2 regions of the Brevundimonas sp. NPDC055812 genome follow, and region 2 is predicted to be linked to the other one. Evidence: predicted binding sites of a transcription regulator. Region 2 holds the regulator's gene; the other holds the start of a gene.
What was found. Region 2 encodes HrcA, which represses chaperone genes, less so after heat shock. Its sites were predicted from a motif close to GTTAGCANTCNNNNNNNNNGANTGCTAAC; they were not measured.

Region 1: groES (co-chaperone GroES) is a predicted target of HrcA. The motif match lies at 3,639-3,667, and genes of this name have one in related genera.

The regions. Positions count from the first base shown of each region.
Region 1 covers NZ_JBSHDX010000005.1:44,857-60,496, forward strand. Annotated here, with positions in the region: gene ACWGL1_RS09725 (thioredoxin family protein) at 1-235, shown strand, start outside; gene ACWGL1_RS09730 (hypothetical protein) at 328-804, opposite strand; gene pgi (glucose-6-phosphate isomerase) at 952-2,562, shown strand; gene ACWGL1_RS09740 (DUF4260 domain-containing protein) at 2,559-2,951, shown strand; gene ACWGL1_RS09745 (hypothetical protein) at 3,010-3,477, opposite strand; gene groES (co-chaperone GroES) at 3,717-4,004, shown strand; gene groL (chaperonin GroEL) at 4,063-5,709, shown strand; gene ACWGL1_RS09760 (LysR substrate-binding domain-containing protein) at 5,781-6,725, opposite strand; gene ACWGL1_RS09765 (leucyl aminopeptidase) at 7,116-8,756, shown strand; gene greA (transcription elongation factor GreA) at 8,782-9,264, opposite strand; gene ACWGL1_RS09775 (NAD(P)/FAD-dependent oxidoreductase) at 9,312-10,526, shown strand; gene ACWGL1_RS09780 (M28 family metallopeptidase) at 10,599-12,239, shown strand; gene ACWGL1_RS09785 (serine hydrolase domain-containing protein) at 12,285-13,430, shown strand; gene ACWGL1_RS09790 (YybH family protein) at 13,427-14,008, opposite strand; gene rarD (EamA family transporter RarD) at 14,042-15,043, opposite strand; gene ACWGL1_RS09800 (aspartate-semialdehyde dehydrogenase) at 15,152-15,640, opposite strand, start outside.
Region 2 covers NZ_JBSHDX010000005.1:226,200-241,839, reverse strand. Annotated here, with positions in the region: gene ACWGL1_RS10720 (alpha-ketoglutarate-dependent dioxygenase AlkB) at 143-790, shown strand; gene ACWGL1_RS10715 (dienelactone hydrolase family protein) at 879-1,784, shown strand; gene grpE (nucleotide exchange factor GrpE) at 1,958-2,572, opposite strand; gene hrcA (heat-inducible transcriptional repressor HrcA) at 2,569-3,663, opposite strand; gene ACWGL1_RS10700 (GNAT family N-acetyltransferase) at 3,660-4,214, opposite strand; gene rph (ribonuclease PH) at 4,259-4,975, shown strand; gene ACWGL1_RS10690 (hypothetical protein) at 5,045-5,518, shown strand; gene pnp (polyribonucleotide nucleotidyltransferase) at 5,781-8,009, opposite strand; gene rpsO (30S ribosomal protein S15) at 8,266-8,535, opposite strand; gene truB (tRNA pseudouridine(55) synthase TruB) at 8,626-9,558, opposite strand; gene rbfA (30S ribosome-binding factor RbfA) at 9,562-10,053, opposite strand; gene ACWGL1_RS10665 (DUF2459 domain-containing protein) at 10,120-10,824, opposite strand; gene ACWGL1_RS10660 (hypothetical protein) at 10,832-11,362, opposite strand; gene ACWGL1_RS10655 (SAM-dependent methyltransferase) at 11,578-12,324, shown strand; gene infB (translation initiation factor IF-2) at 12,453-15,452, opposite strand; gene ACWGL1_RS10645 (RNA-binding protein) at 15,565-15,640, opposite strand, start outside.

The DNA of each region.
Region 1 (15,640 bases), 180 kb from region 2:
CAAGCGCTACGACGCCAAGACCACGCCCGACATGCGGATCATCGACCCCGAGGGGCGGCTGATCTATGTCGGCGGCATCGACGATCGGCCGACCAACAAGGTGGAAGATCTGGACGGCGCCAACAACTTCGTTCGCGCCGCCCTGGCCGACGCCAAGGCCGGCCGCGCGGTCCAGACCGCCTACGCCGCGCCCTACGGCTGCGCCATCAAATACCCCGAGACCGTGGAGGGCTGAGGATTCCTCGCGGAAACCAACCTCCCCTAATCGGGCCCCAAGTCGCGCAAAGCGCGGCAGGCCCAAGAACAGAATCAGGCCTCAGCCGGCGGCTACGCCGCGGGCTGAGGGGGCGAGGTGATGACCTCGACGTTGTCGTTCAGCAGATAGGACAGCTCGTCGAGCGCCAGCTTGCGTGCAGCCGCATCGGGCGCCGTCTCCACCGCCGCGACCTTGACCGGGATGTCTTCAGAAATGCCGCGCAGGATGCACTTCAGGTCGTTATCCGTGCCGCGTTCCTTGAGGATCAGATGCCCCTGCATGTCGCGCTGGGCCAGATCCGTCGCCTGGGTCTTGAACGCCGCATAGGCCGCGCCGGTGAAGAAGCCGGCCCGGTCCGCCTCGCCCGAGGCCATCCAGCCGTCGACGATCGACTTCAGGGCGCCCGACCGGGCGACCAGATCGGCGAACAGGGGCTCCTGGGCCACCGAGACCGGCGCGGCGGGCGCCACCGGCGGCAGGGCCGCCGCTTCGGCGACGGCGGGATCGGCCAGCATCAGGGCGACAGCGAGGGCTATTCCGCAGGACATGGCGTGCCTTTCACAAGGGAGCGGGCCGCGGCGCTTCCAAAGGAAACCCTTGTTGACCCGATCCTGGATTGAACTCTTCTCGGCCTGAGCCGTACACCAGAGCCTGCAAGCGTCGGGCCAACCGCACCGAACCGCCATGGGGAGACGATGATGCCGCACGCCGCCGCCTGGGCCGAACTCGAAGCCGCCGCCCGCCGGGACGCCGGCGCCCGCATCCAGGATCAGTTCGCCGCCGACCCGGATCGTCTGGCGCGGCTGACGCTGGAGGCGGCCGGCCTGCATATCGACCTGTCGAAGCAAAGCTGGACCCGCGCCGGCCTGGACGCAGCCCTGGCCCTGGCGCGCGCCTGCGACGTGGAGGGCCGCCGCACGGCCCTGTTCAACGGCGAGGCCGTCAATCTGACCGAGGGCCGTGCAGTGCTGCACCCGGCCTTGCGCGCGGCGAACGGCGCGGACTTCCAAGCCCTGGGCGAGCCGGTCTCGGCCGAGGTCGAGGCCGTTCGCGCCGAAATGAAGACCTATGCCGAAGCGGTGCGGTCCGGAAATGAGACAGGCGCGACCGGGCGCGCCATCCGGACGGTGCTCCATATCGGCATCGGCGGCTCCGATCTGGGTCCTCGACTGATCTGGGACGCCCTGCGCCCGCTTGATCCGGCCATCGACCTGCGCTTCGTCGCCAACATCGATCCGCGCGACATGGCCGAGGCCCTGATCGGACTGGAGCCCGAGACGACCCTGATCGTCGTCGTCTCCAAGACCTTCACCACCCAGGAAACCCTGACCAACGCCGAGGCCGCCAAGGCGTGGCTGGCCGCCGCCCTGCCCGCCGAGGGGATGGCCAGACATTTCATCGGCGTGACCGCCGCGCCGGACAAGGCGACGGCCTTCGGATGCGGCCGCACCTTCGCCTTCAGGGACTGGGTCGGCGGCCGCTATTCCCTGTGGTCGGCGGTCAGCCTGTCCTGCGTCATCGGCCTGGGCTGGGAGGCGTTCCAGGAATTCCTCGGCGGCGCCGCCGCACTGGACCGGCATTTCCTCGAGGCGCCGCTGGAGAGGAACGGGCCGGTGCTCATGGCGCTGGCCGACATCTACAATGTGGACGGCCTGAACCGCCCGGCGCGCAGCGTCGCGCCCTACGCCCACGCCCTGCGTCGCCTGCCCGCCTTCCTGCAGCAGTTGGAGATGGAGTCGAACGGCAAGCGGGTGCGCCGCGACGGCTCGCCCGTCGGTCGCCAGACCTGTCCCGTCGTTTTCGGCGAACCCGGCTCCAACGGCCAGCACGCCTTCTTCCAGCAGTTGCATCAGGGACCGCAGGTCGTTCCCCTCGACTTCGTCATCGTCGGCCGCACCTGCGAGGACGCGTCTTCGACGCCGCTTTGGGCCAACGCCCTGGCCCAGGCCCAGGCCCTGATGCAGGGCAAGACCGAGGGCCAGGCTCGCGCCGAACTGCTCGCCTCGGGCGCATCCGAGGCCGAGGCCGACCGTCTGGCGCCGCACAAGACCTTCCCCGGCGACCGCCCGTCGACGGCCATCCTGATGGAAGCGCTGACGCCCCGTTCCCTCGGGGCCCTGATCGCCCTTTATGAGCACAAGACCTTCGTCGAAGGCGCCCTGTGGGACATCAACAGTTTCGATCAATGGGGGGTGGAGCTCGGCAAGGCCCTGGCCAAGGCCGTGCTCAAGGACGCCCAAGCCGGCGCGCCTTCCTCTAACCTCGACCCTTCGACAGCCGACCTGCTGCGACGATTGACGGCGTGACCGTCGTCGCCCCCGCCTGGCAGAGGCTCGAGGGTCTGGCCCTGCTCGCCCTCTCCGCCCTGGCCTATGGGCGTTTCGGCCAGGAGGGCGGAGGTTGGGGGTTGTTCGCCATTCTCTTCCTGGCGCCGGACCTATCCTTCGCCGGCTACCTGGCCGGGCCGCGCGTCGGGGCCTGGAGCTATAATCTGGCGCACAGCCTGATCGGTCCGCTGCTGCTGGCCGGCGCGGGCTTGCTGATCTCCGCGCCGTCGGCGATCGCGCTCAGCCTGATCTGGCTGGCGCATATCGGCTTCGATCGTGCGCTCGGCTATGGCCTGAAGTCTCCGCAAGCCTTCGAGGTCACTCACCTGGGCCTCATCGGCAAGGCGCGCAAAGCTCAATCCGACTGAATCCTCCATGAAAAAGGCCCGGTCGCGAAACCGGGCCTTTCTTCATCTCGCCGTTCGCCTACCAGCGACGGTCATAGCGGTAGTCGCGATCGCGGCGGTTCTGATAGCTGCGCCACTCGCCGTGGTTCCGCCAGTAACGACCGTCGCGGTAATAGCGGCCGTTGTTGCGCTCGTAACGGCCGTTGTAATAGCCGTCGCGGCTGTTGATGCCGTGTTCGCGCTCCCAGTGGCCCTGGTTCCGGTAGCAGCGACCGCCGCGGTAATAGCTGCAGTCGTCGTTGCTCGAGGACGAGGCCGCGCCGAGGGCCGCACCCGCCAGGGCGCCGCCCGCGACATAACGTCCGTCGCCCTGGCCGATCAGGGCGCCGGCCACGCCGCCGACAACAGCGCCAAGGACGGCGTCACGGCCGGTATTGTCGCGATCGCGGTCGCGATAGTTCTGGGCCGCGGCCGGAGTCGTGGCCAGCATCGTCACAACCAGAGCAGGGGCGATAGCGCCCGCGCCGATCTTGAACAGGGTCTTCATGGCGGGCTCCTTTCGAAAGCCGGTTGATCCGTTGTCCCCTCTTTAGCGAAGCCTGTCTGAACGACCCCGGGGGCGCCCGTTCATTTTCGCTTCATCAAGGCGCCGAATTTCAGTCCGCCTCGCCCTTGACGCCCCCCGCCCCCCTGCCTAACTCCCCGGTCGTTAGCACTCGGGGAGGGCGACTGCCAAAGTCGTGGGCTCCGAGGGCTGGAACCAACATCCTAACGGGAGTTACTCAGATGGCGTTTCGTCCGCTCGGCGACCGCGTGCTGGTCAAGCGCGTTGAAGAAGAATCCAAGACCAAGGGCGGGATCATCATCCCCGATACGGCCAAGGAAAAGCCCCAGGAAGGCGAAGTCGTCGCCGTGGGCCCCGGCGTCCGTGACGAAGACGGCAAGTTCGTCGCCCTGGAACTGAAGGCCGGCGACCGCGTCCTGTTCGGCAAGTGGTCGGGCAGCGAAGTGAAGATCGACGGTGAAGACCTGATCATCATGAAGGAATCCGACGTCCTGGGCGTGCTGTCGTAAGACGCGTCCTGGGTTTCCGGAATTCTAACGTAAAATCTTATAGATAGGAGCAGCCCGCATGGCCGCTAAAATCGTAAAGTTCAACACCGACGCTCGCGACAAGATGCTGAAGGGCGTCAACGTCCTGGCTGACGCCGTCAAGGTGACCCTGGGTCCGAAGGGCCGCAACGTCGTGATCCAGAAGTCCTTCGGCGCCCCGCGCTCGACCAAGGACGGCGTCTCGGTGGCCAAGGAAATCGAGCTGGAAGACGCCTTCGAGAACATGGGCGCCCAGATGATCCGCGAAGTCGCTTCCAAGGCGAACGACAAGGCGGGCGACGGCACCACCACCGCCACCGTCCTGGCCCAGGCCATCGTTCAGGAAGGCCTGAAGGCCGTGGCCGCCGGCATGAACCCGATGGACCTGAAGCGCGGCATCGACAAGGCTGTCGAAGCGGTGCTGGAAGAGATCAAGTCGAACTCCAAGCCGGTCTCCAACAACTCGGAAATCGCCCAGGTCGGCACCATCTCGGCCAACGGCGACGCTGAAATCGGCGACCTGATCGCCCAGGCCATGGCCAAGGTCGGCAACGAAGGCGTCATCACCGTCGAAGAAGCCAAGACCGCCGAAACCACCGTCGACATCGTCGAAGGGATGCAGTTCGACCGCGGCTACCTGTCGCCCTACTTCATCACCAACCCGGACAAGATGGAGGTCTCCCTCGAAGAACCGCTCATCCTGCTCCACGAGAAGAAGCTGACCTCGCTCCAGCCCATGCTGCCGGTGCTGGAAGCCGTGGTTCAGTCGGGCCGTCCCCTGCTGATCATCGCCGAGGACATCGAAGGCGAAGCCCTGGCGACCCTGGTCGTCAACAAGCTGCGCGGCGGCCTGCGCGTCGCCGCCGTCAAGGCTCCGGGCTTCGGCGATCGCCGCAAGGCCATGCTGGAAGACATCGCCATCCTGACCGGCGGCCAGGTCATCTCTGAAGACCTCGGCATCAAGCTGGAAACGGTCACGCTCGACATGCTGGGCAAGGCCAAGAAGGTCCAGATCACCAAGGACGACACCACCATCGTCGAAGGTTCGGGCGAGAAGGACGGCATCGAGGCCCGCGTCGGCCAGATCAAGCGCCAGATCGAGGACACCACCTCGGACTACGACCGCGAGAAGCTGCAGGAACGTCTGGCCAAGCTGGCCGGCGGCGTCGCCGTCCTGCGCGTCGGCGGCTCGACCGAAGTCGAAGTGAAGGAAAAGAAGGACCGCGTCGACGACGCCCTGAACGCAACCCGCGCCGCTGCCGATGAAGGCATCGTCCCGGGCGGCGGCGTGGCCCTGCTGAAGGCCTCCAAGGTGCTGGACGGTCTGAAAGGCGACAACGCCGATCAGAACGCCGGCGTCAACATCGTCCGCCGCGCCCTGCAGGCTCCGATCCGTCAGATCTCGGAAAACTCGGGCGTCGAAGGCTCGATCGTGGTCGGCAAGGTGCTGGAGTCGGCCAAGGCCGAGTTCGGCTTCAACGCCCAGACGGAACAGTATGGCGACCTGGTGGAAATGGGCGTCATCGACCCGGCCAAGGTCGTCCGTTCGGCTCTGGCCTCGGCCGGTTCGGTCGCGGGCATCATGATCACGACCGAAGCCGCCATCGCCGACGCGCCGAAGAAGGCTTCGGCCGGCGGCGCGCCCGACATGGGCGGCATGGGCGGTATGGGCGGCATGGACTTCTAAGGAAGTCCGGCAACTCAAAGCTCAGACGACGGAGGGGCGGGATCGAAAGGTCCCGCCCTTTCTTTTTGGCGCTAGGTTCCCGCCTCACCCACCTCGCGTCCCGCCAGCCGCGCGCCTTCGACCACCGCCGGGTCGGCGCGGGCCGTGTCCAGAATCCAGTCACGGAAGCGGGCGATCTTGGGGACCAGGCGTCGGCCCGACGGGTAACAGAGCCAATAACCCTCGGCCAGGGCGACGGTCTGATGGAACGGCCGGACCAGCAAGCCGCGCTCCAGCTCGCGGCCGTAAAGGATGGGCGAGCCCAGGGCCACGCCCTGATCGCCCAAAGCCGCCGCCACCTCCATCGCCTGATTGTCGGCGGTCAGCCTGGGCGGCGCTCCGGCGTCAGCGGGCGCCACGGCGGCGGCGGCGAACCAAGCGGCCCATTCGCGGGGCTCTCCGATCAGATGGGCGCGCTTCAGATCGGCAGGCGACTTCAGCTCCAGCCGGTCGCTCAGGGCCGGAGTGCAGACCGGCGTGAAGACGGCCGGCATCAGAAAGCGGCTTTCCAGCCCCGGCCACCGGCCCGAGCCGAAGCGCAAGGCCACGTCCAGCCCGTCCGCGCCCAGATTGGACAGTATGGAACTGGTGTCGACCCGCACGGCCAGGTCGGGATTGGCCAACTGGAACGCGCCCAGCCGCGTCGCCAGCCATTGGGTCGCCATGGTCTGCAGCGTCGTGACGGCCAATACGCCCTGGTCCGCCTCAACCACCTCGGCCACCGCCCGCCTCAGCAAGGTCATCGCCTCGGTCGCGGCCGTAGCCAGTCGCTCGCCCTCGGGCGTCAGGGCCACCTGCCGCGTGCCGCGCGTGAACAGGGGCCGCTCGAGCCGTTGCTCCAGGTCGCGGATGCGCCAGCTGACCGCCGCCTGGCTCATGCCGAGAGCCTCAGCTGCGCGAGTGAAGCTGAGCAGGCGCGCCGCCGCCTCGAACACGCGAAGGGCGTCGACCGGAATACGGGAAAGGGGATCGGACATAAGTCAGCCTTATGAATCGGCGTCATCGTCTCGTTTGTGACCCGGCGCACCATGCGCCATCCTGACCTTCTCAGAAAGGAGGACGAAGTCATGGACCACATCTACCGCACTCATAAGGAACCCGCGTGGGGCTGGATCGGCGCCCTGCTCGACGCGCGCCGCCTTTCACGCCGAGAGACCGGCGAAGTCCGCCTCAGGGCCCGACCCTGCCCGGCGCCCCCGCGTCGGGCGGCCTGCTGACGGCCGCCGTTCCGCCGGGCGCGACCCCAAGCGCGCGACAAGCGCGACAAGGCGTCGCGCCCGGTTCCCTTCAGCCGGCGGAACAGTTGCCCCGGCGCGATACGACCGCCCATAAAGGCGCCTTCATCGTCACAGAGGGGGCCCTGATCGATGCGCCGCACCACCCGTATTCCGTCCTTCGCCGCCGCCGCGTTGATCGCCGCCGCCGGTCTGAGCGTCGCCGTTCCGGCTGAGGCCCAAGCGCGCCGCGCGGCGCCGACCGCCGAGCACGCCGACTGGCCCGCGCGCGCTGCGCCCGCACAGGCGCGCGCCGTGACCTTCGCCGCCGCCGCTTCGCCATCGGGCTCCCTCGTCTTGCCGCTGGGCTCGGAAGCTGATCTGGCCGCGCGCGGCGCAGCTCTGGACGCCGGAACGCGTCAGGCGATCGCCGCAGCCCTGAGCGCCGCACGTTTCGACTACAAGGCGCGCCAGACCCTGAGCCTGCACGGCGTCGGCGGCTGGGACCGCATCCTGATCGTCGGTCTGGGCGAAGCGCCCAAGGCCGCAGACGTCCAGACCGCCGGGATCGTCGCGGGCCGCGTGCTGAACAGCCAGCCGGGCACCCTGACCGCCCTGACCTCGGGCCTGTCGGCGGATATGGCCTCTGAACTGGCGACTGGCTTGGGCATCGGCCACTACCGCTCGGACCTGTATGTCACCACCGGTCGCGACCGCGCGGCGCCCGGCGCCCTGACCGTTGTGGCCGATGACGCCGCGAACGCCCAGGCGCACTATCGTCGCGGCGCGGCCCTGGTCGAAGCCATGGCCTGGACCCGCGACGTGTCCAACGAGCCGGCCAACGTCGTCTATCCCGAAAGCTTCGTCGAGCGCGCCCGCGCCGCCTTCGCCGGCGTGCCGGGGGTCGAGATCACCGAACTGGACGTGCCAGCCATGCAGCGCCTGGGCATGGGCGCCCTGCTGGGCGTCGGCCAAGGCTCCAGCCGCCCGCCGCGCCTTCTGGTCGTGCGTTATCGCGGACAGGGCGCTGCGACCGACGGTCCGATCGCCCTGCTGGGCAAGGGCATCACCTTCGATTCGGGCGGCCTCTCGCTGAAGCCCGGCTCGGGCATGGGCAATATGAAGATGGACATGTCCGGCGCCGCCAGCGTCGTCGGCGCGGTCCTGGCCCTGGCCAAGGGCGGCGCGCCGGTGGACGTGGTCGCCGTCGCCGCCCTGGCCGAGAACATGCCCGACGGCGGCGGCATCCGCCCGGCCGACGTCCTGACCGCCATGAACGGCAAGACCATCGAGATCATCTCGACCGACGCCGAAGGCCGTCTGGTTCTTGCCGACGCCGTGGTCTGGGCCGACACGACGCTGAACCCGGCCGCCATCGTCGACGTGGCGACCCTGACCGGCGCGGTCGGCGGCGCGTTGGGCGGCGACTATGCGGGCCTGTTCAGCCGCCACGACGCCCTGTCCGATCAGTTGAAGGCCGCTGGAGACGCCACCGGCGAAACCCTGTGGCGTCTGCCGTTGCATCCCAACTATGTGCGGGCGACCTCTTCGACCATCGCCGACATCAAGAACTCGGGCGAGGGCGGCGCCGGCGCGGGCACCGGCGCTCACTTCATCGGCTATTTCGCGCGGCCGGAGACGCCCTGGGCGCACCTGGACATCGCCAATATGGCCTTCGGCGCCGCCAACGACGTCAAGCCGGCCGGTTCGGCGGGCTACAGCGTGCGCCTGCTGGAGCGCTTCGTGCGCGACTTCCAGCCGGTGGCGAAGGAGAAGGGCGCGGGCGGCTACTGAAGCCGCCCCCCAGCCTTCACGCTTCTCAGCCTTCCTTGATGGCGACGATCTCGACCGACTGGCCCGCGACCGTCGCCTCATCCCCCTCGCGCCTGCCCATCAGGGCGCGGGCCAGGGGCGAGACGTGGCTGACGCTGCCTTGGGTCGGGTCGGCCTCGTCCTCGCCGACGATGCGCCAGGACTGAGTGCGCCCGTCCTCGCGCTCGATCGTCACCGTGTCGCCGAAGCGCACCTTGCCGTCCGGCGGCGCCTCGACCAGCTGGGCCGTGCCCCGCCGCGCCGACCAGTAGCGCAGGTCGCGCGTCGCCCGCGCCATGGCGGTGCGGTCAGCCTCGATGGAGCCCGCCGCCTGAGCCGCCGTATAGGCCGCGCGCGCAGCCGCCAGCTCGGCCTCGATCTGGGCCAGGCCCTGCGGCGTGACGAGGTTGGGATGGGGCGAGATCGGCCGGTCCGGCAGGTCCGCCGCCGTGGCTTCCAGATCTTCTTCCCGTGTAAAGGCGACGCTCATGTCCGCCAGCATAGGCCGCGGCGGTCATTCCGGCTAGGAAGGCGTCGATGACGCGCTCCCCCTCCACAGTCGCCGTAATCGGCGCCGGTCCCGCCGGGCTGATGGCCGCCGAACGTCTGGCTCAGGCGGGCCTGCGCGTCGTCGTGCATGAGCGGATGCCCTCGGTCGCGCGTAAATTCCTGATGGCCGGGCGCGGCGGGCTGAACCTGACCCATTCGGAGCCGTTCCAGCCGTTCCTGAACCGCTATGACGCCGCCGCTCAGGCGCGCATCAAGGGATGGCTGGACGCCTTTTCGTCCGCCGATCTGATCGCATGGGTCGAGAGGCTGGGCCAGCCGACCTTCGTCGGTTCATCCGGACGGGTGTTCCCCAAGGCGATGAAGGCCTCGCCCCTGCTGCGCGCCTGGCTGGCGCGGCTGGAAAGGCTGGGCGTCGAGATTCGCACCCGCTCGCGCTGGACCGGCTGGCGTGACGGCGACCTGACGTTCGATACGCCCGACGGCCAGCGGATCGAGCGCCCGGACGCCGTGATCCTGGCCCTCGGCGGCGCCAGCTGGGCCAAGCTGGGCTCGGACGCCGCATGGGTTCCGGCGCTAGAAGAGGCGGGCGCCGCCGTCGCCCCCTTCCGCCCCTCTAATGTCGGCTTTGATGTCGCGTGGTCGCCGATCTTCCGCGACCGTTTCGCCGGAACGCCGCTGAAAGGGGTCTCCCTGACGCACGGCGACCGCACCGTGCGCGGCGAAGCCATGATCGCCGCCTATGGGATCGAGGGCGGCGGAATCTACGCCCTGTCTGCCGATCTGCGCGAAGCGGTGGAGCACAACGAATCGACCGCGCTGACGCTCGACCTGCGGCCCGACCTGAGCGTCGAGGCCCTGACCCAGCGCCTGTCGAAACCACGCGGCAAGGACAGTCTATCGAACGGGCTGCGCAAGGCGGCGCGACTGGACGCCGCCGCCGTGGCCCTGTTGCGCGAAGGCGGCCCCCTGTCCGCAGAACCCGCCGAACTGGCCGCCCGGATCAAGGGCGTCGCCCTGACCCTGACTGGCGTGCAGGGCCTGAGCCGCGCCATCTCCTCGGCCGGTGGCGTGGCGCTGGACGCCGTGGACGAACATCTGATGCTGAAGGCGCGGCCCGGCGTCTTTGCAGCAGGCGAAATGCTGGACTGGGAGGCGCCGACCGGCGGCTATCTGCTGCAGGCCGCCTTCGCCTCGGGCGTCGTCGCGGCTGAGGGCGTACGCGTCTGGCTGGACGGGCGCTGAGGCCTTTCGGGGTCGACAGCCGCGGTCTCAGGGGGCAGCGTGGCGCAAATCGTCCAAACGCCGAGCTTGCCCATGACCCTCGCCCGTTCCGCCGCCGTCGGCCTGATCGCCGCCCTGATGTGTTCGACCTCTGCGCTCGCCCAGACCGGTCGCATCGACCCGGCCCGACTGAACGAAGCCACCCGCGTGCTGGCGTCCGATGAGTTCGAAGGTCGCGCCCCGGTCACGCCCGGCGAAGACCGCACTATTGAATGGTTGTCGCAGCAGTTCCAGGCGCTCGGTCTCGAACCCGGCGGCCCGAACGGATCGTGGGTGCAGGTGGCCCAGGTCAGCCGCACCAGCCAGGACGGCCCCGCCGCCATCAGCGTCTCTTCCCAGGGCCGCACGACCGAACTGCAGCGCGCCAAGGACGTCATCGTCTCATCCGACCGGCCGGTGGAGCAAGTCACCCTGACCGACGCGCCTCTGGTCTTCGTCGGCTATGGCGTCGACGCGCCCGAGCGTGGGTGGGACGACTACAAGGGCGTCGACCTGACCGGCAAAATCATGCTGGTGCTGGTCAACGACCCCGACTTCGCCGCGCCCGAAGGCCATCCCGTCAACGGCAAGTTCGACGGTCAGGCCATGACCTTCTATGGCCGCTGGACCTATAAGTTCCAGGTGGCGGCGGCGCACGGCGCGGCGGGCGTCCTGGTCATCCACGATACGCCGGGCGCGGGCTATCCCTGGTCGACGCTGGAGAATTCCTCGACCGCGCCCAAGTTCGACATCGTCCGCGCCGACCCGAACAAGGAGCGCGTCGCGGCGCAGGGCTGGATTCAGGGCGCTGTAGCCGAACAGTTGTTCCGGGACGCAGGCCTCGACTTTGCCGCCCTGAAGGATCAGGCGCGCACGCCCGACTTCCAGCCCGTGGCGCTGGACGGCGTGACCATGTCCATCGACTTCGGCCAGAAGGCCGACCGGGTCGAGACGCGCAACGTCATCGGCCGCCTGCCCGGAACCAAATACCCGAACGAGACGGTGATGTTCGGCGCCCACTGGGACGCCTATGGCCGCGCCACGCCCAAGAACGGCGACGACATCTATAACGGCGCCGTCGACAATGCGACGGGCGTCGCCGGCGTCATGGAGATCGCCCGCCTGTTCGCAGAGGGGCCGCGCCCCGAACGCTCGACCGTCTTCATCAGCTGGGCGGCGGAAGAGACGGGCCTGCTGGGCGCCGAATACTATGCCGCCAATCCGGTCTGGCCGCTGGAGACGACCGTCGCCAACATCAATATGGACAGCCTCCTGCCGGGGACCGAGATCGATCCGAACATCGTCGTCATCGGCGCGGGCAAGAACGATCTGGACGACCGGCTGGCGGTGCTGGCCGCGCGCGAGGGTCGTCGCCTGATCCCCGACCCTGCGCCGCACGCGGGGGCCTTCTATCGCTCGGACCACTTCCCGCTGGCGAGGAAGGGCGTGCCCGCCCTGTTCGCCGCCGCGGGCTTCACCGGCCACAACGAAGCCAGCCGGGACTATGTCGCCAACCGCTATCATCAGCCGACAGACGAATGGACGCCGGAGTGGAAAATGGACGCCGCCGCCGCCGACGTTCAGCTGCTGTATGAAGTCGGCCGCGACCTGGCCAATTCGCGCGACTGGCCCGCATGGAAGCCGGGCGACGAGTTCGAAGGCGCGCGCAACGCCTCGGCGTCGGCGCGCCAGTAATCGGCCGCAAGTGACGTGAAGCCGTCAAGGCGCTAGACCGCATCCATGACCAGCCTCCCCGAACTCCACGGCGTCTGCCCGCCGCGTTTCAATGCGGTGAAGGACGCCTTCGCCGCCAACTTCACCGACGCGCCTGAAGGGCTGAACGAGCTGGCCGCGCGTTTCAGCGTGACCATCGACGGCGAGGTGGTCGCGGACCTGTGGGCCGGGTCAGCTGATCTGGCGGGGACCAAGCCGTTCGCCGAGGATACGCTGGTCCCGGTCTTCTCGACCGGCAAGGCGGTGATGGCCCTGATGATCGCGCGCTGCGTGGACAAGGGACTGTTGTCCTATGAGGACCGGGTCTGCGACCACTGGCCCGCCTTCGGCGCCGCGGGCAAGGATCAACTGACCGTCGGCCAGTTGATGAGCCACCAGTCCGGCCTGCCGGGCTTCGACGGCGGGGCCGAGCCCGAGATCTGGTTCGACCGTCAGGCGGTGCTGGACAAGCTGGCGGCCCAGACGCCGCTGTGGGAGCCGGGGACGGCGTCCGGCTATCACCCCATCACCATCGGCTATCTGGCGGGCGAACTGTTCCGCCTCGTCGACGGGCGGACGATGGGAACGGCCCTGCGCGAAGACTTCGCCCAGCCGTTCGATCTGGACCTGTGGATCGGCCTGCCCGAGGCCGAACATGACCGCGTGGCTCAACTGCGCAAGCCCGCCGCCGCTCCGGACCTCGGCCCCATCGACGCGATCAAGAAGGCCGCCTTCCTGGATCGCGGCTCGGCCCCCGGCGGGCGCGGCTCGGCTGAATGGCGGATGGCGGAGATTCCGTCGGCCAATCTGCACGCCACGGCCAAGGATCTGGCGCGAATCATGTCCATCGTCGCCACCGGCGGGACTCTGGACCACCTGGCCGTGCTGTCGGAAGAGACCCTGGCCCAGGCCACGCGCGAGCGCATCCACGGACCGGACCGGGTGCTGCCCTTCGACATGAGCTGGGCGGCGGGCTTCACCCGCAATCAGGGCCAGAACATCTTCGGCCCCAATCCCGAGGCGGTCGGCCACTGCGGCTGGGGCGGGTCGATGGTCTTCGCGGATCAGGCGGCGGGCGTCTCGGCCGCCTACGTCATGACGCGCCAGTCGCCGCACCTGATCGGCGATCCGCGCGCCTTGAGGTTGATCGACGCGCTTTACGAGGCGCTTTAGGCTTCCGGTCCCCAGGCCAGCTGATCGTGGACGATCAGCCAGCCGTCGGCCGTGCGACGCAGAATGCGGGTGAACAGGCCGCGATGGGTCTTGCCGTCGCGCGTCATCACCGCCCGCCCCGAGACCACCGCCGTATTGACGTCGAACTGCAGGGTTTCGAACCACTCATAGGACAGGGCGCCCAGGCCGCCGGGCTCGGCGGCGCGGGCGTCCAGGGCCGCGCGCACGCTGTCCGGCCCCTTCAGGGGCGTGTCGCCCAGGAAGACCAGCAACGGCTCGTCGTGGACATAGGTGGCCATGACCGCGTCCACCTGACCCGAGGTCCAGGCGGCGGCGGCGGCGTCCAGGGCGTCGCTGACCGCATCAAAGGTTTCGGCCGTGGTCGGCGGCGCGGCGACGGGCGCCGGCGCGCCCTCGACGGGAGCCGGGGCGGCGTCTCGCGAGGCGCCCACGCGCGCGGTGCGGATCACTTCATCGCCGCCGCCCATGACGCTGCTGCTTTGAGCGCAGGCCGAGGTCCCCCCCGCGATCAAGGCGGATACGGCGAGGGCGGAGAGCAGGCGGGAGCGGATCATCATCGCCTTCTCTTTAGGACGGGACGGCCTTCGACCTCAACGCGAAGTCGAAGGTTTCTCGCCGATGGCGTCCATTCGATCCTCGGCGGGATCGTCCAGCAGGCCTGGTTCGGGCGCGACGATGGTCTCGGCCGTATGCGCCGCGCGACGCACCTTGAGCACGGCGCCGACGGCGAAGACGGCCACGGCGACCCAGATGAAGACGAAGGAGGCGATGCGCAGCGGCCCCAGGGCCTCGCCCTGCAAGGCGCCGATGATGAAGACGATGGTCGGCGCCAGGAACTGCAGAAAGCCCATGCTCGACAGGGGCATCCGCCGCGCCGCCCAGGCGAACAGAGCCAGGGGAATGACCGTGGCCGGTCCGGCGAACAACAGCCACAGCGTCGCCGAGGACGAGGCGGTGAAATGGCCCGCGCCCGTGCTTTCGATGTGGATCAGCCAGATCAGGCCCGGCAGGGCCAGCAGCAGACACTCCAGGAACAGCCCCGTCTGGGCGTCGACCGAGACGCGCTTCCTGATGATGCCGTAGGCCGCAAAGGTCAGGGCCAGGATGATCGAGACCCAGGGCGCGTGTCCGAGGGCTATGGTCTGCAGCAGCACTCCGACCGCCGCCAGCGCCATGGCGATCTTTCCGGCCCAGTCGATCTTCTCACGGAACAGCCACGCCCCCGCCGCCATGTTAAGCAGCGGATTGAGGTAGTAGCCGAGCGAGGCGTCGAGGGTCCGCCCGTCGTTCACGGCGATGATGTAGGTGGTCCAGTTCCCCGCGATCAACACCGCGGACAGGGCCAGCCAGCCCAGCACCCTGGGCTGGCGCAGCACGGCCATGACCTGCGTCCACTGGCGCGACAGCATGACCAGCAGCGCGGCCCAGACCAAGCCCCAGACGGCCCGGTGCCCCATGATCTCCCAGGCGTCCGCCCCCTGATGGCCCATCTGCTGGAACACCAGGGGCACGAACCCCCAGATCAGGTAGCAGAACACGCCCGCCGCCAGGGCGGCGCGGGCTTCGGAGGCGGGAGCAGGGGAGGCGCTCACTCTGGTACCTTTCGACCCCCGCCCGCATCGCCGACGCGGCGGAGGTTCAACACATATGACGCCCCTCAAGCAGCCGCGCGCCGCGCGCGAGGCGTGAGGGACCTCTTCTTACACAGTCAAAGTGCGATAGCCGCTCTTGGGCGAGATGACGCCGGTCTCGTCCAGCAGCTGGGCGATCTGCACGGCGTTCAGGGCCGCGCCCTTGCGCAGGTTGTCCGACACCACCCAGAAGGACAGACCGTGCTCGACCGTCGGGTCCTTGCGGATGCGGCTGACATAGACGGCGTGCTCGCCCGCGGCGTCGACCGGGGTGATGTAGCCGTCGTGTTCCTGCTTATCGACGACCAGGATCCCCGGCGCCTCGCGCAGGATTTCGCGCGCCTCGTCCGGGGCGATAGGGCGATCGAACTCGACCGTCACGGCTTCGGAGTGGCCGACGAAGACCGGCACGCGCACGCAGGTGACGGTCAGCTTGATCGACGGGTCGATCATCTTGTGCGTCTCGTCCCACATCTTGGCTTCTTCGTCGGTGTAGCCGTCCTCGTTGAAGGCGCCGATGTAGGGGATGACGTTGAAGGCGATCTGCTTGGGGAATTT
Region 2 (15,640 bases):
AACCCCTAACGAAAAGGGGGTTATCGTCGGATTGGCTCGGATATGGGAAAGACCGCAGGGGCTGCAAGGCCTTCCACCCGCTTCCGCACCGATTCCGCGCCTTATGGCGGACAAGACGGCGCGGCGCCGCTAAATTCGGCCGATGTTCCCGCCAAACGATCCGCAAGCGTCCAAAGAAAGACCGAGGGAAGTCCCGACCGCCCTGCCCGGGTTTCGCCTGTGGCCCGGCCTGCTGGACGGCGCAGAACAGGCCGCATTGCTGGCCGAGGTGCGGCAGGGGCTGGAGACGGCGCCCCTCTATCGCCCGCTCACCCCGGGCGGGCGGCCCTTTTCGGTGCGGATGAGCAATTTCGGCGCCCTGGGCTGGGTGTCGGACCGACAGGGCTATCGCTACCAGCCGACCCACCCGGCGACCGGCGCGCCGTGGCCCGACGTTCCAGCCCGCTTGTTGAGCCTGTGGGACGCCCTGACCGGCTGGCCGACGCCGCCCGACGCCTGCCTGATCAACCTCTATCAGGACGAGGCGAAGATGGGCCTGCACCAGGACAGGGACGAGCGCGACCTGACGGCGCCCGTGCTGTCGATCTCGCTAGGCGACACGGCGGTGTTCCGCTTCGGCCCCGCCGAGGGCGGCGCGACCGCCAGCGTGCGCCTGGCCTCAGGCGACGTCTGCGCCCTGACCGGCCCGGCGCGGCTGGCGCGCCACGGGATCGACCGGCTGCTGACCGGTTCGTCGCTGCTGCTGCCCGGCGGCGGGCGGGTCAACCTGACGCTGCGGGTCGCGGGCTGACGAGGGCCGGTTGGCCGGAAAGACTCGACGGGACGGGGAAAGCCGAGGCACTGTCGTCGCTTCCACAGCGCCGACCCGGAGACCCGAGATGACCCTGATCACCCGGCCCGAGGGCCTGAGCCTCGACCAGATCGCCCCCAGCCGCCGCAGCCTGGGCGTGGCGACGGCGGGCGGGCTGTTCTTCGCCGCCTACGCCCCCGCCGCCCTCAGCCAGTCGGCCCAGCCCATCGCCACCGACGCGGCCGGCCTGATCGCGCAGGACGCTGCCTATCCGGCGCCCGGCGGCTTCGTCCTGCCCGCCTATGTCGCCCGGCCCGAAGGCGCCGGCCCCTTCCCCGTCGTCATCGTCGTGTCCGAGATCTTCGGCGTGCACGAATACATCCGCGACGTCTGCCGCCGTCTGGCCAAGGCGGGTTATGCGGCGATCGCGCCCGCCTTCTTCGTCCGCGTCCAGGATCCCGCCCCGCTCAGCGACATGCAGGCGATCCAACGCATCGTCGCCGCCGCCGGCTACGACCAGGTGATGGGCGACATCGGCGCTACGCTGGACTGGATCGGCGCCCAGTCCTGGGCCAAGGCCGACAAGGTCGGGATCACCGGCTTCTGCTGGGGCGGCAAGGTGGTGTGGCAGGCCATGGCCCGCTTCCCGACGCTGGACGCCGGGGTCGCCTGGTACGGCCGCCTGTCCCCCGCCGCCAACGCCACCGAAGAACAGAAGACGGCGGGCCGCCCCTGGCCCATCGACCTGACGGGCGAACTCAAGGCGCCGGTGTTGGGTCTTTACGGCGGCCAGGACGGCGGTATTCCCAATGATACGGTCAAGGCGATGACCGATGCCCTGGCCGCGGCGGGCCGAACCGACAGCCAGATCATCCTCTACGACGACGCCCCGCACGGCTTCCACGCCGACTATCGCGCCTCCTATCGCGAGGCGGACGCGAAGGACGGCTGGCGACGGTTGCTCGAACTGTTCGGCTCGAGATTGAAGAGCTGACCTCTCCACCCGCTCACCCCGGCGGACGCCGGGGCCCAGTCCTTTGGCCGCAAGCGCGGTGCGGGAAGCTCTCACTGGATTCCGGCGTCCGCCGGGATGAGCGGCACTATAGGCAAAGGAAAACGGCCCGACGCGTCGGCGCCGGGCCGTCGTCGTTTCAGCGCGCGAAAGCCTCAGGCCTTGGCGTCGAAATTCCCGCCGGTCGTGTTCGAATCGGCGTAGGCGCCGCCGGCCGCCGGGCCCGAGCCCTTGGCCGCGACCACCACCATGGCCGCGCGCACGGTGCGGCCGAACAGGGCGTAGCCCGGCTGCAGCGTCTGGATGACGGCGCCGCCCGGCACGGTGTCCGACGGCTGCTCCATCATTGCCTGATGCAGGTGCGGATCGAAGGCGTCGCCCGGCGCGGGATCGACGCGGGTCAGGCCGTTGGCTTCGAAGGCCGACAGCAGGGACTTCTGCGTCAGCTCCAGCCCCGTGACCATGGCCGCCGCCGGACCGTCCGCATCCTTGGGCGCCGCCGCCAGGCCGCGCTCCAGGGTGTCGGCCACGCCCAGCAGATCCTTGGCGAAGCGCTGGATGGCGTAGGCGCGCGCGTCGTTCTGCTGCGTCTCGGCGCGGCGCTTGACGTTCTCGGCCTCGGCCACGGCCCGCAGGGCGCGGTCCTTCCACTGGTCGCGCTCGGCGATCAGGGCGTCGACCACGGCGTTTTCATCGCCTTCAGGCGCACCCTCGCCCTCGTGGATGTCCTGCTCGAGTTGGTCCCGGGTCTCGTCGTTGATGTCGTTCACGTCTCTTGTCCGTCCAGAATCCGGCCCAGCACCCGGGCGGTATAGTCCACCAACGGTATGACACGGGCGTAGTTCAACCGCGCGGGCCCGATGACGCCGATGGCGCCCAGCACCCGCTGCCGGCCCGACATATAGGGCGCCGCGATCACGGCGGAACCCGAAAGCGAAAAGAGTCGCGTTTCCGCGCCGATATAGATGCGCACGCCCTGGGCCGCGCCGACGTCGTCCAGCAGGCCGATCAGCTGTTCCTTCTGCTCCAGATCGTCGAACAGCACGCGCACCCGCTCCAGATCCTCGGCCGCGCGGGCGTCCTGCAGCAGATTGCCGCGCCCGCGCACGATCAGGTTGCGGTCGTGGCCTCCGCCGCCCGCGCCTCCGCTCCAGGCCGCCAGCCCGTCCTCGACCAGACGGGCGGCGGCGGCGTCCAGATCACGCCGGGCGGCCTCCATCTCGGCCTTCATCTCGTGCCGGGCCTCAGCCAGAGGGCGGCCCTTCAGCCGGGCGCTGAGGAAGTTCGACGCCTCCTGCAGGGTCGAGGGCGTCACGCCGGGCGCCAGATTCATCAGCCGGTTCTCGACCACCCCGTCGTCGGCGACCAGCACCGCCAGCGCCTGTCCGCCGCCCAGAGCCACGAACTCGACATGGCGCACCCCGGCCTCGCGCACCGGGCTGGCGACGATGCCCGCCCCGCCTGCCAGACCCGACAGCAGGGACGAGGCCGCATCCAGCGCCTCCTCGACATTGCGGCCGCCGCCCTTGGCGCCCAGCACCGCTAGCCGGGCGTCGATCTCGCGCCGCTCCTCCTGACCGATGTCGCCGACTTCCAGCAGACCGTCCACGAACAGCCGCAGGCCCGCATGGGTCGGCGCCCGCCCCGCCGAGGCGTGCGGCGAGGCCAGCAGCCCCGCCTGCGTCAACGCCTGCATGGTGTTGCGGATCGAGGCGGGCGACAGGTCCAGGCCCGCGCGCGACAGGGTATGCGACCCCACCGGCTCGCCCGTCTCCAGATAGGTCTCGACCACCCGGCGGAAGATGTCGCGCGCCCGCGCGTCCAGCGTCGCCAGGCCCGGCGAAGGATGCAGCAGGCTCATGCCCCCGCCCTCCGCGCCGCCCAGTCCGCGCGGGTCAGGCGATGGACCAGGCAATCGTCCGTCCCGTTGAAGACGCGCCGCCCCTCCGGCCGGAAGTCCAGCCGCTGATAGAAACGATGCGCCTCGGTGTTGGAGTTGAGCGGATCAATCACCACCGCCTCGACCTGCGGCCGGGCGAAACAGGCGTCCAGCGCCTGGGTCATCATCTGCGTCCCATAGCCCCGGTTCAGGGCGTCGGCCTCGCCGATCCAGATATCGAGGGCGCGCAGGTTCGGCTCGATCTCGCCCCAGTAGCCGTTGGGTTCGCCCGCCGGGTCGATGTCCAGCATGGCCCCGATCGGACGGCCGTCGACCTCGGCGATGAAGTAGCTGAAGACGTCGGACTGCGCAGCCAGCTCCTCGTCCCAGTCGGCCGCCTCATGATGGTCGGGGTCGTCGGTCAGGCAAGCGACGACATGCGGCGCCTTATCCCAGCGCATCAGGATCGCGGCGTCGGCGGCCACGGCCGGACGAAGACGCACGACAGACAGGTCAGGGCGGGACAGGCTCATGGTTTCAGGATAAGCACGCGCCATCCCGCTTCCAAGGAATTCCCATGCGCCCGTCCGAACGCACCCCTGAACAACTTCGCACCGTCACGCTGGAAACCGGCGTCAACCGCTACGCCGAGGGCTCCTGCCTGGTCTCCTTCGGCCACACCAAGGTGCTGGTGACGGCCTCGATCGAGGAGAAGGTGCCGGGCTGGATGCGCAACAGCGGCCAGGGCTGGGTCACCGCCGAATACGGCATGCTGCCCCGCGCCACCCACACGCGCGGCCGCCGCGAAGCCGCTGCCGGCAAACAGTCGGGCCGCACCCAGGAAATCCAGCGCCTGATCGGCCGCTCCTTGCGCGCCGTGGTCGACCTCAAGGCGCTGGGTGAGCGTCAGGTGCTGATCGACTGCGACGTGATTCAGGCCGACGGCGGCACCCGCACCGCCTCCATCACCGGCGCCTGGGTGGCGATGGCTTCGGCGCTCAACTACCTGAAGGACGAAGGCGTTCTGACGACCGACCCCATTCTGGATCAGGTGGCGGCCGTGTCGTGCGGCGTGTTCAACGACCTGCCGGTTCTGGACCTCGACTATGAGGAAGATTCCACCGCCGAGGCCGATAGCAACTTCGTCCTGACCGGCGCGGGCCAGATCGTCGAAATTCAGGCCACGGGCGAGAAGCGCGGCTTCAGCCGGGCCGAGTTCGACCGGCTGTTCGAACTGGCGGAAATCGGCTGCACCGAACTGTTCGCCCTGCAGCGCGCTGCGCTCGGCCGCTAATTCTCGAGGACTAGGCCGCGAGGGCCGATCAAGGCATGGTGGCCGTCTTCTGCGAACGGAGACTGCCTCATGCACCCCGCCCTCGCCGCCGCTTTTCTGGCCTCGATGGCCGTCCTGGCCGCTTGCGGCCAACCCAAGCCCGCGCCCGCCGAGGCGCCGCTGCCCGCAGACGTCAACACCCCCTTGACGCAAGAGCCAATCGACGCGACGCCGCTCAAGGCTGAACCCGCGCCGACGCCACTCTCGACGCCCGCCCCAGCGCCGGCTGCCCCGCCAGCGACAGGCCCTGTCGAAAAGCCGACCTCCAGTACGATCATTCCCGAAGCTTGGGACATCAAGCGCGAGGATATCGCTCCATCCTGCCTGGCCGAGATCGGCGAGGCCCGCTCAAAGCGACTGGTCGAGCGCTGCATCGCCGTCAGTCCCGCCACCCGCCCGCCTTGCAACAGCACTAATCCCTGCATCTTGATCCAAGGCGAAATCGACCGCTCCTGCGCCATGTATGGCCCGGATGAGAAGAAGCCGAAGGAATGTGCGGCCTGATCCCTCTCCCTCCCCTTCATGGGGAGGGTGGTCGCGCAGCGACCGGGTGGGGAAGGGCCAGGCGATACCAAGCCCAACGACTTATCAGCGAAAGCGCTCACATCCGCCTGCCGCTTCGCGTCAGCCAGCCTCCCGATGAAGGGGAGAGAGAAAGCGCGCTCAAGCAGCCCGCGACCGCGTCGCGGGCGATAGCGCCCCAAAAAGAAAAAAGGCCCCGCTGTTTCCAGCGAGGCCCTCTTCATTTCAACCGTGAGGCTGTCGGCTAGTCGCGACGGCGACGGCCGCGGTCGCCGCCGTTGCGGTCGCCCTTGGGACGGCCGCCGGTGTCTTCCGACAGCGGGGCTTCACCGCGTTCAGCGCGCTCGGCGTTGATCTTGTCGGTGATGTCCTCGCCGGTTTCCTGATCGACGACCTTCATCGACAGCTTGGTCTTGCCGCGATCGTCGAAGCCCAGGAATTTGACCTTGACCTCCTGGCCTTCCGACAGGACGTCGGCCGGATTGGCGACGCGTTCCAGAGCGATCTGGGACACGTGGACCAGGCCGTCCTTGGCGCCGAAGAAGTTCACGAAGGCGCCGAAGTCGACGACCTTCACGACCTTGCCGGTGTAGATGGTGCCGACTTCCGGCTCCGAAGCGATGGACTGGATCCAGGCCTTGGCGGCTTCGATCTTTTCCTGCTCGTTGGCGGCGATCTTGATGGTGCCGTCGTCGCCGATGTCGACCTTGGCGCCGGTCTTCTCGACGATTTCGCGGATGACCTTGCCGCCCGAACCGATCACTTCACGGATCTTGTCGACCGCGATCTTGATGGATTCGATCTTGGGCGCGAACTCGCCCAGCTCGGCGCGCGGAGCCTCCATCGCCTTCGACATTTCGTCGAGGATGTGCAGACGACCGGCCGAAGCCTGCGTCAGGGCCTGCTGCATGATCTCCTTGGTGATGCCGGCGACCTTGATGTCCATCTGAAGGCTGGTGATGCCTTCCGAGGTGCCCGCGACCTTGAAGTCCATGTCGCCCAGGTGATCTTCGTCGCCCAGGATGTCCGACAGGATGGCGAACTCGCCCGACGGCTCCAGAATCAGACCCATGGCGATGCCCGACACCGGACGGACCAGCGGCACGCCGGCGTCCATCAGGGCCAGCGACGAACCGCAGACCGTGGCCATCGAGGACGAGCCGTTCGACTCGGTGATCTCCGACACCAGACGGATGGTGTAGGGGAAGTCCTCGCGGGTCGGCAGCATCGGACGGATGGCGCGCCAGGCCAGCTTGCCGTGACCGATTTCGCGACGGCCCGGCGAGCCCATGCGGCCCGCTTCACCGACCGAATAGGGCGGGAAGTTGTAGTGCAGCAGGAAGGACTCTTTGTAGGTCCCGGTCAGGCTGTCGATGTACTGCTCGTCCTCGCCGGTGCCCAAGGTGGCGACGACCAGGGCCTGGGTCTCGCCGCGCGTGAACAGCGACGAACCGTGGGTGCGCGGCAGGACGCCGACTTCCGAGACGATGGCGCGGACCTTGTCCAGGGCGCGGCCGTCGACGCGGTGGCTGTTCTCGATGATGTCGCGACGCAGAACGTCGGCTTCGCATTCCTTGAACGCAGCCGAGAACTTGGACGAGTCGACGCCGTCCGGCTTCTCGTCGGTCTTCACCAGAGCTTCGGCGGCCTTCTTCTTGGCGGCGTCGACGCCCGAGCGGCGCTCATACTTGCCCGGATGGGCGTAGGCGGCCTTGATCTCTTCGCCGACCAGCGACTTGATCGAGGCGACCACGTCCGAGTGGTCTTCGGCCTGGAAGTCGAACGGCTCCTTGGCGGCGTGTTCGGCCAGGTCGATGATGGCGTCGATGACCGGCTGCATGCCCGCGTGCGCGAACATCAGGGCCTCGAGCATCTTCTCTTCCGACAGCTCCTTGGCTTCGGATTCGACCATCATCAGGGCGTCCTGCGTGCCCGCGACGACCAGGTCCAGGGCGCTTTCGCCCATCTGGTCGATGGCCGGGTTCAGCACCAGCTCGCCGTCGATCATGCCGACGCGCGCGGCGCCGATCGGGCCCATGAAGGGCACGCCCGAGATGGTCAGGGCGGCCGAGGCGGCGACCATGCCCAGGATGTCGGGATCGTTCTCAAGGTCGTGCTGCAGCACGGTGACGATGACCTGGGTCTCGTTCTTGAAGCCCTTGACGAACAGGGGGCGGATCGGGCGGTCGATCAGGCGGGAGACCAGGGTCTCCTTCTCGGTCGGACGGCCTTCACGCTTGAAGTAACCGCCCGGGATCTTGCCGGCGGCGAACGTCTTTTCCTGGTAGTTGACGGTCAGCGGGAAGAAATCCAGGCCCGGCTTGGGCTGGCGGCCATAGACGACGGTCGCCAGGACCACGGTCTCGCCGTAGGTCGCCAGCACGGCGCCGTCAGCCTGACGGGCGATGCGGCCGGTTTCCAGCGTCAGCGGGCGTCCGGCCCACTCGATCGTCTTGCGTTTGATGTCGAACATTATTCTTCTTTCGTCTCCCGCGGGCGTATTCCCGTCGGGGGTGTGCGGAGCGGCAGGCCGTTCAGTCCTGCGGTCCCCATGAGCCAGGCCGCGTCATCGCGGCCGGACGGGTGATTGAGGACCGGATTTCAGGCCCTCGCGTCGGTTGCGCCGGTAAGACCCGCGGCGCGCGGGAAGCCTACTTCTAATAGCGGAACGAGGCGCGGACGTGTCCGCCCGCGCCTCGTGGAATTATCCGATCCGCAACCGGGGCGCCTTAACGACGCAGGCCCAGCTTGGCGATCAGCGCCTGATAGCGGGCGCTGTCGGTCTTGTTCAGGTGGTCCAGAAGGCGACGACGCTGCGAAACCTGCTTCAGCAGGCCACGACGCGAGTGGTTGTCCTTCTTGTGGGTCTTGAAGTGCTCGGTCAGGTTGGCGATGCGTTCCGTCAGGATCGCGACCTGCACTTCAGCCGAACCGGTGTCGCCCGTCGAGCGAGCGTTATCGGCGATGACTTCAGCTTTACGTTCAGCCGTAATCGACATCGAGAGTCCTTTCTTGCCCTATCGCTCGCCTCGCGGAGGCTCGCTGGTTGAGGGCGTTGGGTGTCCTGTCGGCAAACTGGAAAGTTTGCGTCAGGGGAGGTTGAAAACACGATCGGGCTCAAGCCGACCGGCCCTGAGATTGCCGAGCGCGACCAGGGTTCCGCCCTCGAAGACCGAAACCAGCCGCGAACCGGCGGTGAGTCGGTCCTTGAGCGTTTCAATCTGTCGGGGGAGCAGAACGATCGGCCGTCCCTGCCTCAGAGAGAGGGCGTCCTGATCCGTCACGGCCAACTCCGGGATGTCGTCCAGAGCGGTCGAAACGGGCAGCAAGCCCTCAAAGGCGGCGCCCTTATGCGCCAACTCCTCGAGAAAATCCAGCGTTACGGCGTTGTCGACCGAGAACGGCCCCACCCGCTCGCGCCGCAGGTCCGAGACATGACCCTCGGCGCCCAGCATGATCGCCAGGTCGCGCGCCAGGGATCGCACATAGACGCCCTTGCCGGTCCGCATCGTGATCTCGACGTGATCGGCGTCGGGCGCGGCCGTCACCGCCGCCTCATGAATGGTCACGCGGCGGGACTGCAGTTCGACCTCCACGCCCGCCCGCGCCAGATCATAGGCGCGCTCGCCATTGACCCGCACGGCGGAAAAGGCGGGCGGCGTCTGGTCGATCTCGCCGACGAAGGACGGCAGGGCCGCCGTCACCGCCTCGACCGAAGGCCGCACGTCGGAACGGGCGATGATCTCGCCCTCGCGGTCGATGCTGTCGGTCGAAATGCCCCAGTGGATGGTGAAGCGATAGACCTTCTGCGCCTCCATCATGAAGGGCACCGTCTTGGTCGCCTCGCCCAGCGCGATGGGCAGTATGCCCGAGGCCAGCGGGTCCAGCGTCCCCGCATGCCCCGCCTTCTGGGCGTTGAACAGGCGACGGATCTTCGTCACCGCCTCGGTCGAGCCCATCTCATAGGGCTTGTCCAGACACACCCAGCCGTTGACGAGATCGCCTTTCTTGCGTCGCGCCATCACTCAGTCTTTCTCTGGGCCTACCGCGCCTTGCGCTGCTTGAGGCCCGGCATCCTCATCGTCAGCGTGTTCGATGTCGGCGCGCACGCGTGGATCGTTGAACAGACGGTCCATGTGGCTGGCCGTGTCGAAGCTCTCGTCGTGGCGGAATTTCAGGTCCGGCGTGAACTTCATGTCGATGCGGCGACCCAGTTGGCCGCGCAGGAATTTGGCGTGTTCGTTCAGCGCCTTGATGATGGCGCTCTCCTGCCCTGCCGTCTCGGCCGCCTCGACGCCCGCGCCCAGCGGCTCGACGAAACAGGTGGCGTGGCGCAGATCCGGGCTCATCCGCACCTCGGTCACGGTGACGGAGACGCCGACCAGGGCCTCGTCGTGGATCTCATGCTCGCGCATGACGTCGACCAGGGCGTGGCGGATCAGTTCGCCGGCGCGCAGCTGGCGCTGCGACGGCCCCAGCGGGCCGCTGGCGTTGCGGGTGTGTTGCTTGCGGGCCATCTCCGACTCCTCCTGCTCGCGCCGCCGGGGATCGGACGCCGGCTCTGAAACGCGAAGGGGCGGGGTCTAGTCGCCCGCGCCGTCCAAGTCCAGTTCCGCCGCGCGCTGTTCGGCGATGCGCGCCGCCCGCATCACCTCGCCCGAGGTCAGGCTGCGGGCCATCGGCATGGACAGGCCGCCTGCGTTCAGCACCTCGGCCGTCCAGTGATTGCACAGATGCCCAACCCAGAACGTCTCGCCGCTGGCGTAGAAGACGGCGTCGTCGCCCGCCCTCCGCGCCGAAACGACCGCCCGCCCCTCTTCATCCAGCCGCAGCGACGCCGCCACCCGCGCACGCAGAGCGGCGAAGCCCGCAGGCGACAGGCCCAGCGTCGTCCGCGTCTCGTCAGACAACAGCACCGGATCGACCATATCCGGGTCCAGCATCACCACGGACGGATTGCCGCCCGGCTTGAAGAAGGCTCTCGCCCCATCAGGCAGCCGCCCGCTGATCGGCCCCTGTTCGACATAGAAGACCGCGTCGCCCCAGCCGATCCGCACCCAGTCGCCGGGCGGCAGGGCGCGCACCGCGCGCGCCAGCGCATCGTCCCCGGCCGCCAGCGCCGCGCGCGGGGCCGCGAGGTCGGTGTGAAAGCCGTTGTCGAGCAGATGGACCATGATCGCCCCCTGCCCTTCCTGCGGCGGAAACAGCGTCGGATCGCCCGCTCGTTGTGCGGTCCACAGACCCGCCAGCAACCCCAGAAGAACGGCGAGGCTCCAACGGATCAGCACGTGCGCCTCAGTTGTTCCCGAAGGCCGCCGGAACATCGCGCGCGGGCGAAGAGCCCTGCATCGTCGCCCATTCGCCGCGATAGCTGTAGTTCAGGCTGACGCAGTGGCGGTATTGGCCGTCGGCCCAGCGCCCGACCGTCTCGATCGTCAAGGGATGGCCCGCGCGCACCCGTCCGACCACGATCCAGGCCTCGTCGGAGCCGGGGCACAGGGCGCGCGACAGGGCGCGGCCGTCGCCGTCGGCCGTGATGCTGTAGACGCCGCCGTCCGCCGCGCCCTGCGGCAGGGCGCGCCGCACCTGATCGGGACCGCCCCGCTCGAACCGCGCCGAGCCGCGCGAGGTGGAGGAGAAGAGGTTCTTCACCGAGGTCGCGCCGAACCAGCCGCGCTCCACCTCCAGCGTCACCCCGCGCGTCAGGGCCTGAGTGGCGCGATCGCTGGCGTCGAAGGACAGGAAGCGCGTGTCGGCCAGGGCGGGCGTGGCCGCGCTGGAGGCCACGAAGGCGATCAGGAGCAGAGACAGTCCAGGACGTGACATTGGCGGCCTTTTCTTCGACGCCCCCCGACGCGACGCCCGACTCCTAAAGCCAACCGCGCGCCAGATGAAGCCTTCAATGCGATCCGGCGGACGGCGTGGCGCCCGCACCCTCCGGGCCCGTGTCTGGCGGCGACGACGCCGATCCGGCATGATGTTCGCCGGACGCTGGCGGTGCACCCTGCGTCTGCTCCCCCCTCCTTCATGATCCGAGAGCCGTGTTCAAAGACCCCTTCGACATCGACAACTACACCCAGGACCCGGACCACTATCTCGCCGTGCCCTTCGTTCCGACCGAGGAGGACACCGTGGCGGCCATGCTGGCCCTGGCGGGCGTCGGACCGAAGGATCGGCTCTATGATCTGGGCTGCGGCGACGGCCGCATCGTCATCGCCGCCGCGCGCGACCGCGACGCCCACGGCATCGGCGTCGACATCGACCCCATGCGGATCGCCGACGCCATGGAGTACGCCGGCTGGGCCGGAGTCGAACACATGGTCGACTTCATCGAGGAAGACCTGTTCAGCGTCGATGTCCGCGAGGCCACTGTGGTCAGCCTCTATCTGCTGCAATCGATCAACGTCGAACTGCGCCCGCGTCTGCTCAGCCAGCTGAAGCCCGGCGCCCGCATCGTCTCCCACGCCTTTGACATGGGCGACTGGCCGGCGGATGAAAAGATCAGGGTCGCCGACGGCTACATCTACAAATGGACGGTTCCGGCTCCGGTCGCCGGGCGCTGGGACTGGACCCGCGCGGACGGAACGACCTGCCGGCTTGAGCTGGAGCAGACCTATCAGCAGGTCACGGGCCGGGCCTGGCTGGGCGAGATCGAGGCCCGTCTCGTCGCGGCCGAACTGACCGGCGAAAGGCTGGAGATTGAGCTTCAGGCCGACGACGCGGCGCCGGTGCAGCGCTTCATCCTGACCTTCGCCGACGGCGCGTTGAAGTCCGTCATCGAGGCCTGAACCTCCCCCGCCCGCTCATCCCGGCGTCCGCCGGGATGAGCGGAAATCGGCCACAGCGCCAAAGGCAAAGGGCGCGGCCTCTTTCGAAACCGCGCCCTTCATGTTTCAGGCCGTGAAGCTCAAGCGTCCTAGTCCAGGGTGCGCTTGATCTCTTCGACGGTGAAGCACTCGATGTAGTCGCCTTCCTTGATGTCCTGGAAGCCGGCGAACTGCATGCCGCATTCCTGACCCGAAGGCACTTCGTTGACCTCGTCCTTGAAGCGCTTGAGCGTGTTGAGCACGCCCAGCTCCAGCACCACCACGTCGTCGCGGATGATGCGGACGCGCGCGCCCTTGCGGACCACGCCCTCGGTGACGCGGCAGCCCGCGACCCGGCCGACCTTGGTGATGTCGAAGGTCTGCAGCACCTTGGCGTTGCCCAGGAAGGTTTCGCGCTGGAGCGGCGCCAGCATGCCCGAAAGCACGCCCTTAATGTCGTCCAGCAGGTCGTAGATGATCGAGTAGTAGCGGATCTCGACGCCTTCACGCTCGGCCAGTTCGCGCGCCTGCTTCGACGCACGGACGTTGAAGCCCAGGATCGGCGCCCCGGCCGACTTGGCCAGGTTGACGTCGCTCTCGGTGATGCCGCCGGCGCCGTGCATGACCACGCGGGCCCGCACTTCGTCGTTGCCCATCTTCTCCAGCGAGGTGGTGATGGCCTCGGCCGTACCCTGCACGTCCGACTTGATGAGGACCGGCAGCTCGCTGATCTTCTTCGACCCGAGCTTGGCCATCATGTCGGCCAGCGACAGGCTGCCGCCGGAGACCTGACCCTTTTCACGCTTCACGCGCTGACGGTATTCGGTCAGTTCGCGGGCGCGGGCCTCGCTCTCCACCACGGCGAAGACGTCGCCTGGCGTCGGCGCTTCCGACAGGCCCAGGATCTCGACCGGCACCGAAGGACCGGCTTCGCTCAGCTGGGCGTTGCGCTCGTCCAGCAGGGCGCGCGCCTTGCCCCAGGCGGAGCCGGCCACGACGATGTCGCCGCGCTTCAGCGTGCCGCGCTTGACCAGGACGGTCGCGACCGGGCCGCGGCCCTTGTCCAGCTGGGCCTCGATGACCACGCCCTCGGCCGAACGATCGGCGTTGGCGCGCAGGTCCATGACTTCCGCCTGCAGCAGGATGGCGTCGGTCAGGCCGGTCAGGTTGATCTTCTCCTTGGCCGACAGCTCGATGATCTGCGTGTCGCCGCCCAGGGATTCCGCGATCACCTCATACTGCAGCAGTTCGTTGACGACCTTCTGCGGGTTGGCGTCGGGCTTATCGACCTTGTTGACCGCCACGATGATCGGCGAACCGGCCGCCTTGGCGTGCTGGATGGCCTCGACCGTCTGCGGCATGACGCCGTCATCCGCCGCCACCACCAGGACGACGATGTCGGTGACGTTGGCGCCGCGCGCCCGCATCGCCGAGAAGGCCGCGTGGCCCGGCGTGTCCAGGAAGGTGATGCGCTGACCGTCGGCCAGGCGCACCTGATAGGCGCCGATGTGCTGGGTGATGCCGCCGGCTTCGCCCGCCGCCACGTCCGTGGTGCGCAGGGCGTCCAGCAGCGAGGTCTTGCCGTGGTCGACGTGGCCCATGATGGCCACGACCGGGGCGCGCAGCTCACCGGAATCGGCGTCGTCGGCCTCGGCGATGAAGCCTTCCTCGACGTCGGATTCGGACACGCGCTTGACCGCCATGCCGTATTCCTCGGCCACCAGTTCGGCGGTGTCGGAATCGATCACGTCGTTGATCTTCATCATCAGGCCCTGACGCATCAGGAACTTGATGATGTCGACGCCGCGCACGGCCATGCGGTTGGCCAGTTCGCCGACGGTGATGGTGTCGGGAATGACCACTTCACGCGGACGGTTGGGCGTTTCGGTCGAGCCGCCGCGGCGCTTTTCCTTCTCGCGTTCGCGAGCGCGGCGCACCGAGGCCAGCGAGCGCATGCGCTCGACGGCGTCCTCGTCGCCTCCCGCCACCGAGTGGATGGTCAGGCGGCCTTCGCGGCGCTTGGGCTCGCCGCGCGTGCGGCTGACGGCCTTGCCCGGCGCATTGTCGGCGAAACGCTTGTCGCGGTCGTCCTCGCGACCGCCCGGACGGGCGAAGCCGCCGCCGGCGCGGCTGGGACGGGCCACCTCGGGCTGAGCCGGGGGCTGGTTGGGGGCCGGACGCGCGCCGGGACGGGCCGCGCCGGGCGCGCCGGTGCGGGCACCGGGGGCCGGACGCGGATTCAGCGCCGAATAGCGGACGGTCTGGGCCGGACGCGCGGGACGTTCGCCGCCCTCGCGGCCGCCTTCGCGCGGCGCCTGTTCACGCGCCTGCGGACGCTCGCCGCCGCCCATGGCCTGTTCACGAGCCGAACGGCCGCCGAAGGCCGGACGCTCCAGCGGCGCGCGGCCGGTCGGAATCTTGGGCGCGCGCTGGCCGAAGTTGACGGCGGGACGCTTGGGCGCGGCCGGAGCGGCGGGCTTGGCCGGCTCGGGCTTGGCCTCGACCTTCGGGGCCTCGACCTTGGGCGCTTCAGCCTTCGGCGCTTCGACCTTGGGCGCGGCCGGCTTGGCCGGCGCAGGCGCCGGAGCGGCGGCGCTCAGCTTGGCGGCCTCGACGCGCGCAGCCTCGGCCGCAGCCTTGGCGGCGGCGGCTTCAGCGGCGGCCTTGGCGGCGGCGGCCTCGACGGCGGCGGCCTGCTCGCGCTCGGCGGCCTCGGCGGCGGCCTTGGCGGCCACAGCCTTGCGTTCGCGCTCGGCGGCCTGCTGGGTCGCCAGGGCGATGGCCCGGCGACGGGCCTCCTGCTCCTCGGCCGACAGGCCTCCGCCCGCCGGCTGACGCGGCGCAGCCGAACGCGGCGCTCCGCCTTCAGGGCGCGGACGCGCGACATCGAAGCCCTGCGGGCGCTGATGCCCGCCCTGGGGGCCGGCGCGGCGCTTGGTCTCGACGACGACGGTCTTGGAGCGGCCGTGGCTGAAGCTCTGTTTCACCGTGCCGGTCGAGACCGAACCCGTCGCGCGCGGCTTCAGGCTCAGCGGAGCGCGCGGCCCCGTCTGCGAAGGCGCGTTGGCAGGAGTCTTGCCGTCGTTGGAATTGTTGTTTTCGTCGCTCATCCGGTCGCTTTACTCAGGGCGGAGAATTCCGCCTTCGTCTCTCTCAATCACCCATAGCAGAATGCGGCCCCGCCTCCGTTGTTTCGGAAACAGGCCCGCAGCCGCTCAAACCCTAAGGCTCTCCTTCCGGAGCCGCGCTCCGGTCGTCCTCTGCGCCGTGTTCGGGCCCCGCCCGGTTCCAGCTCTGG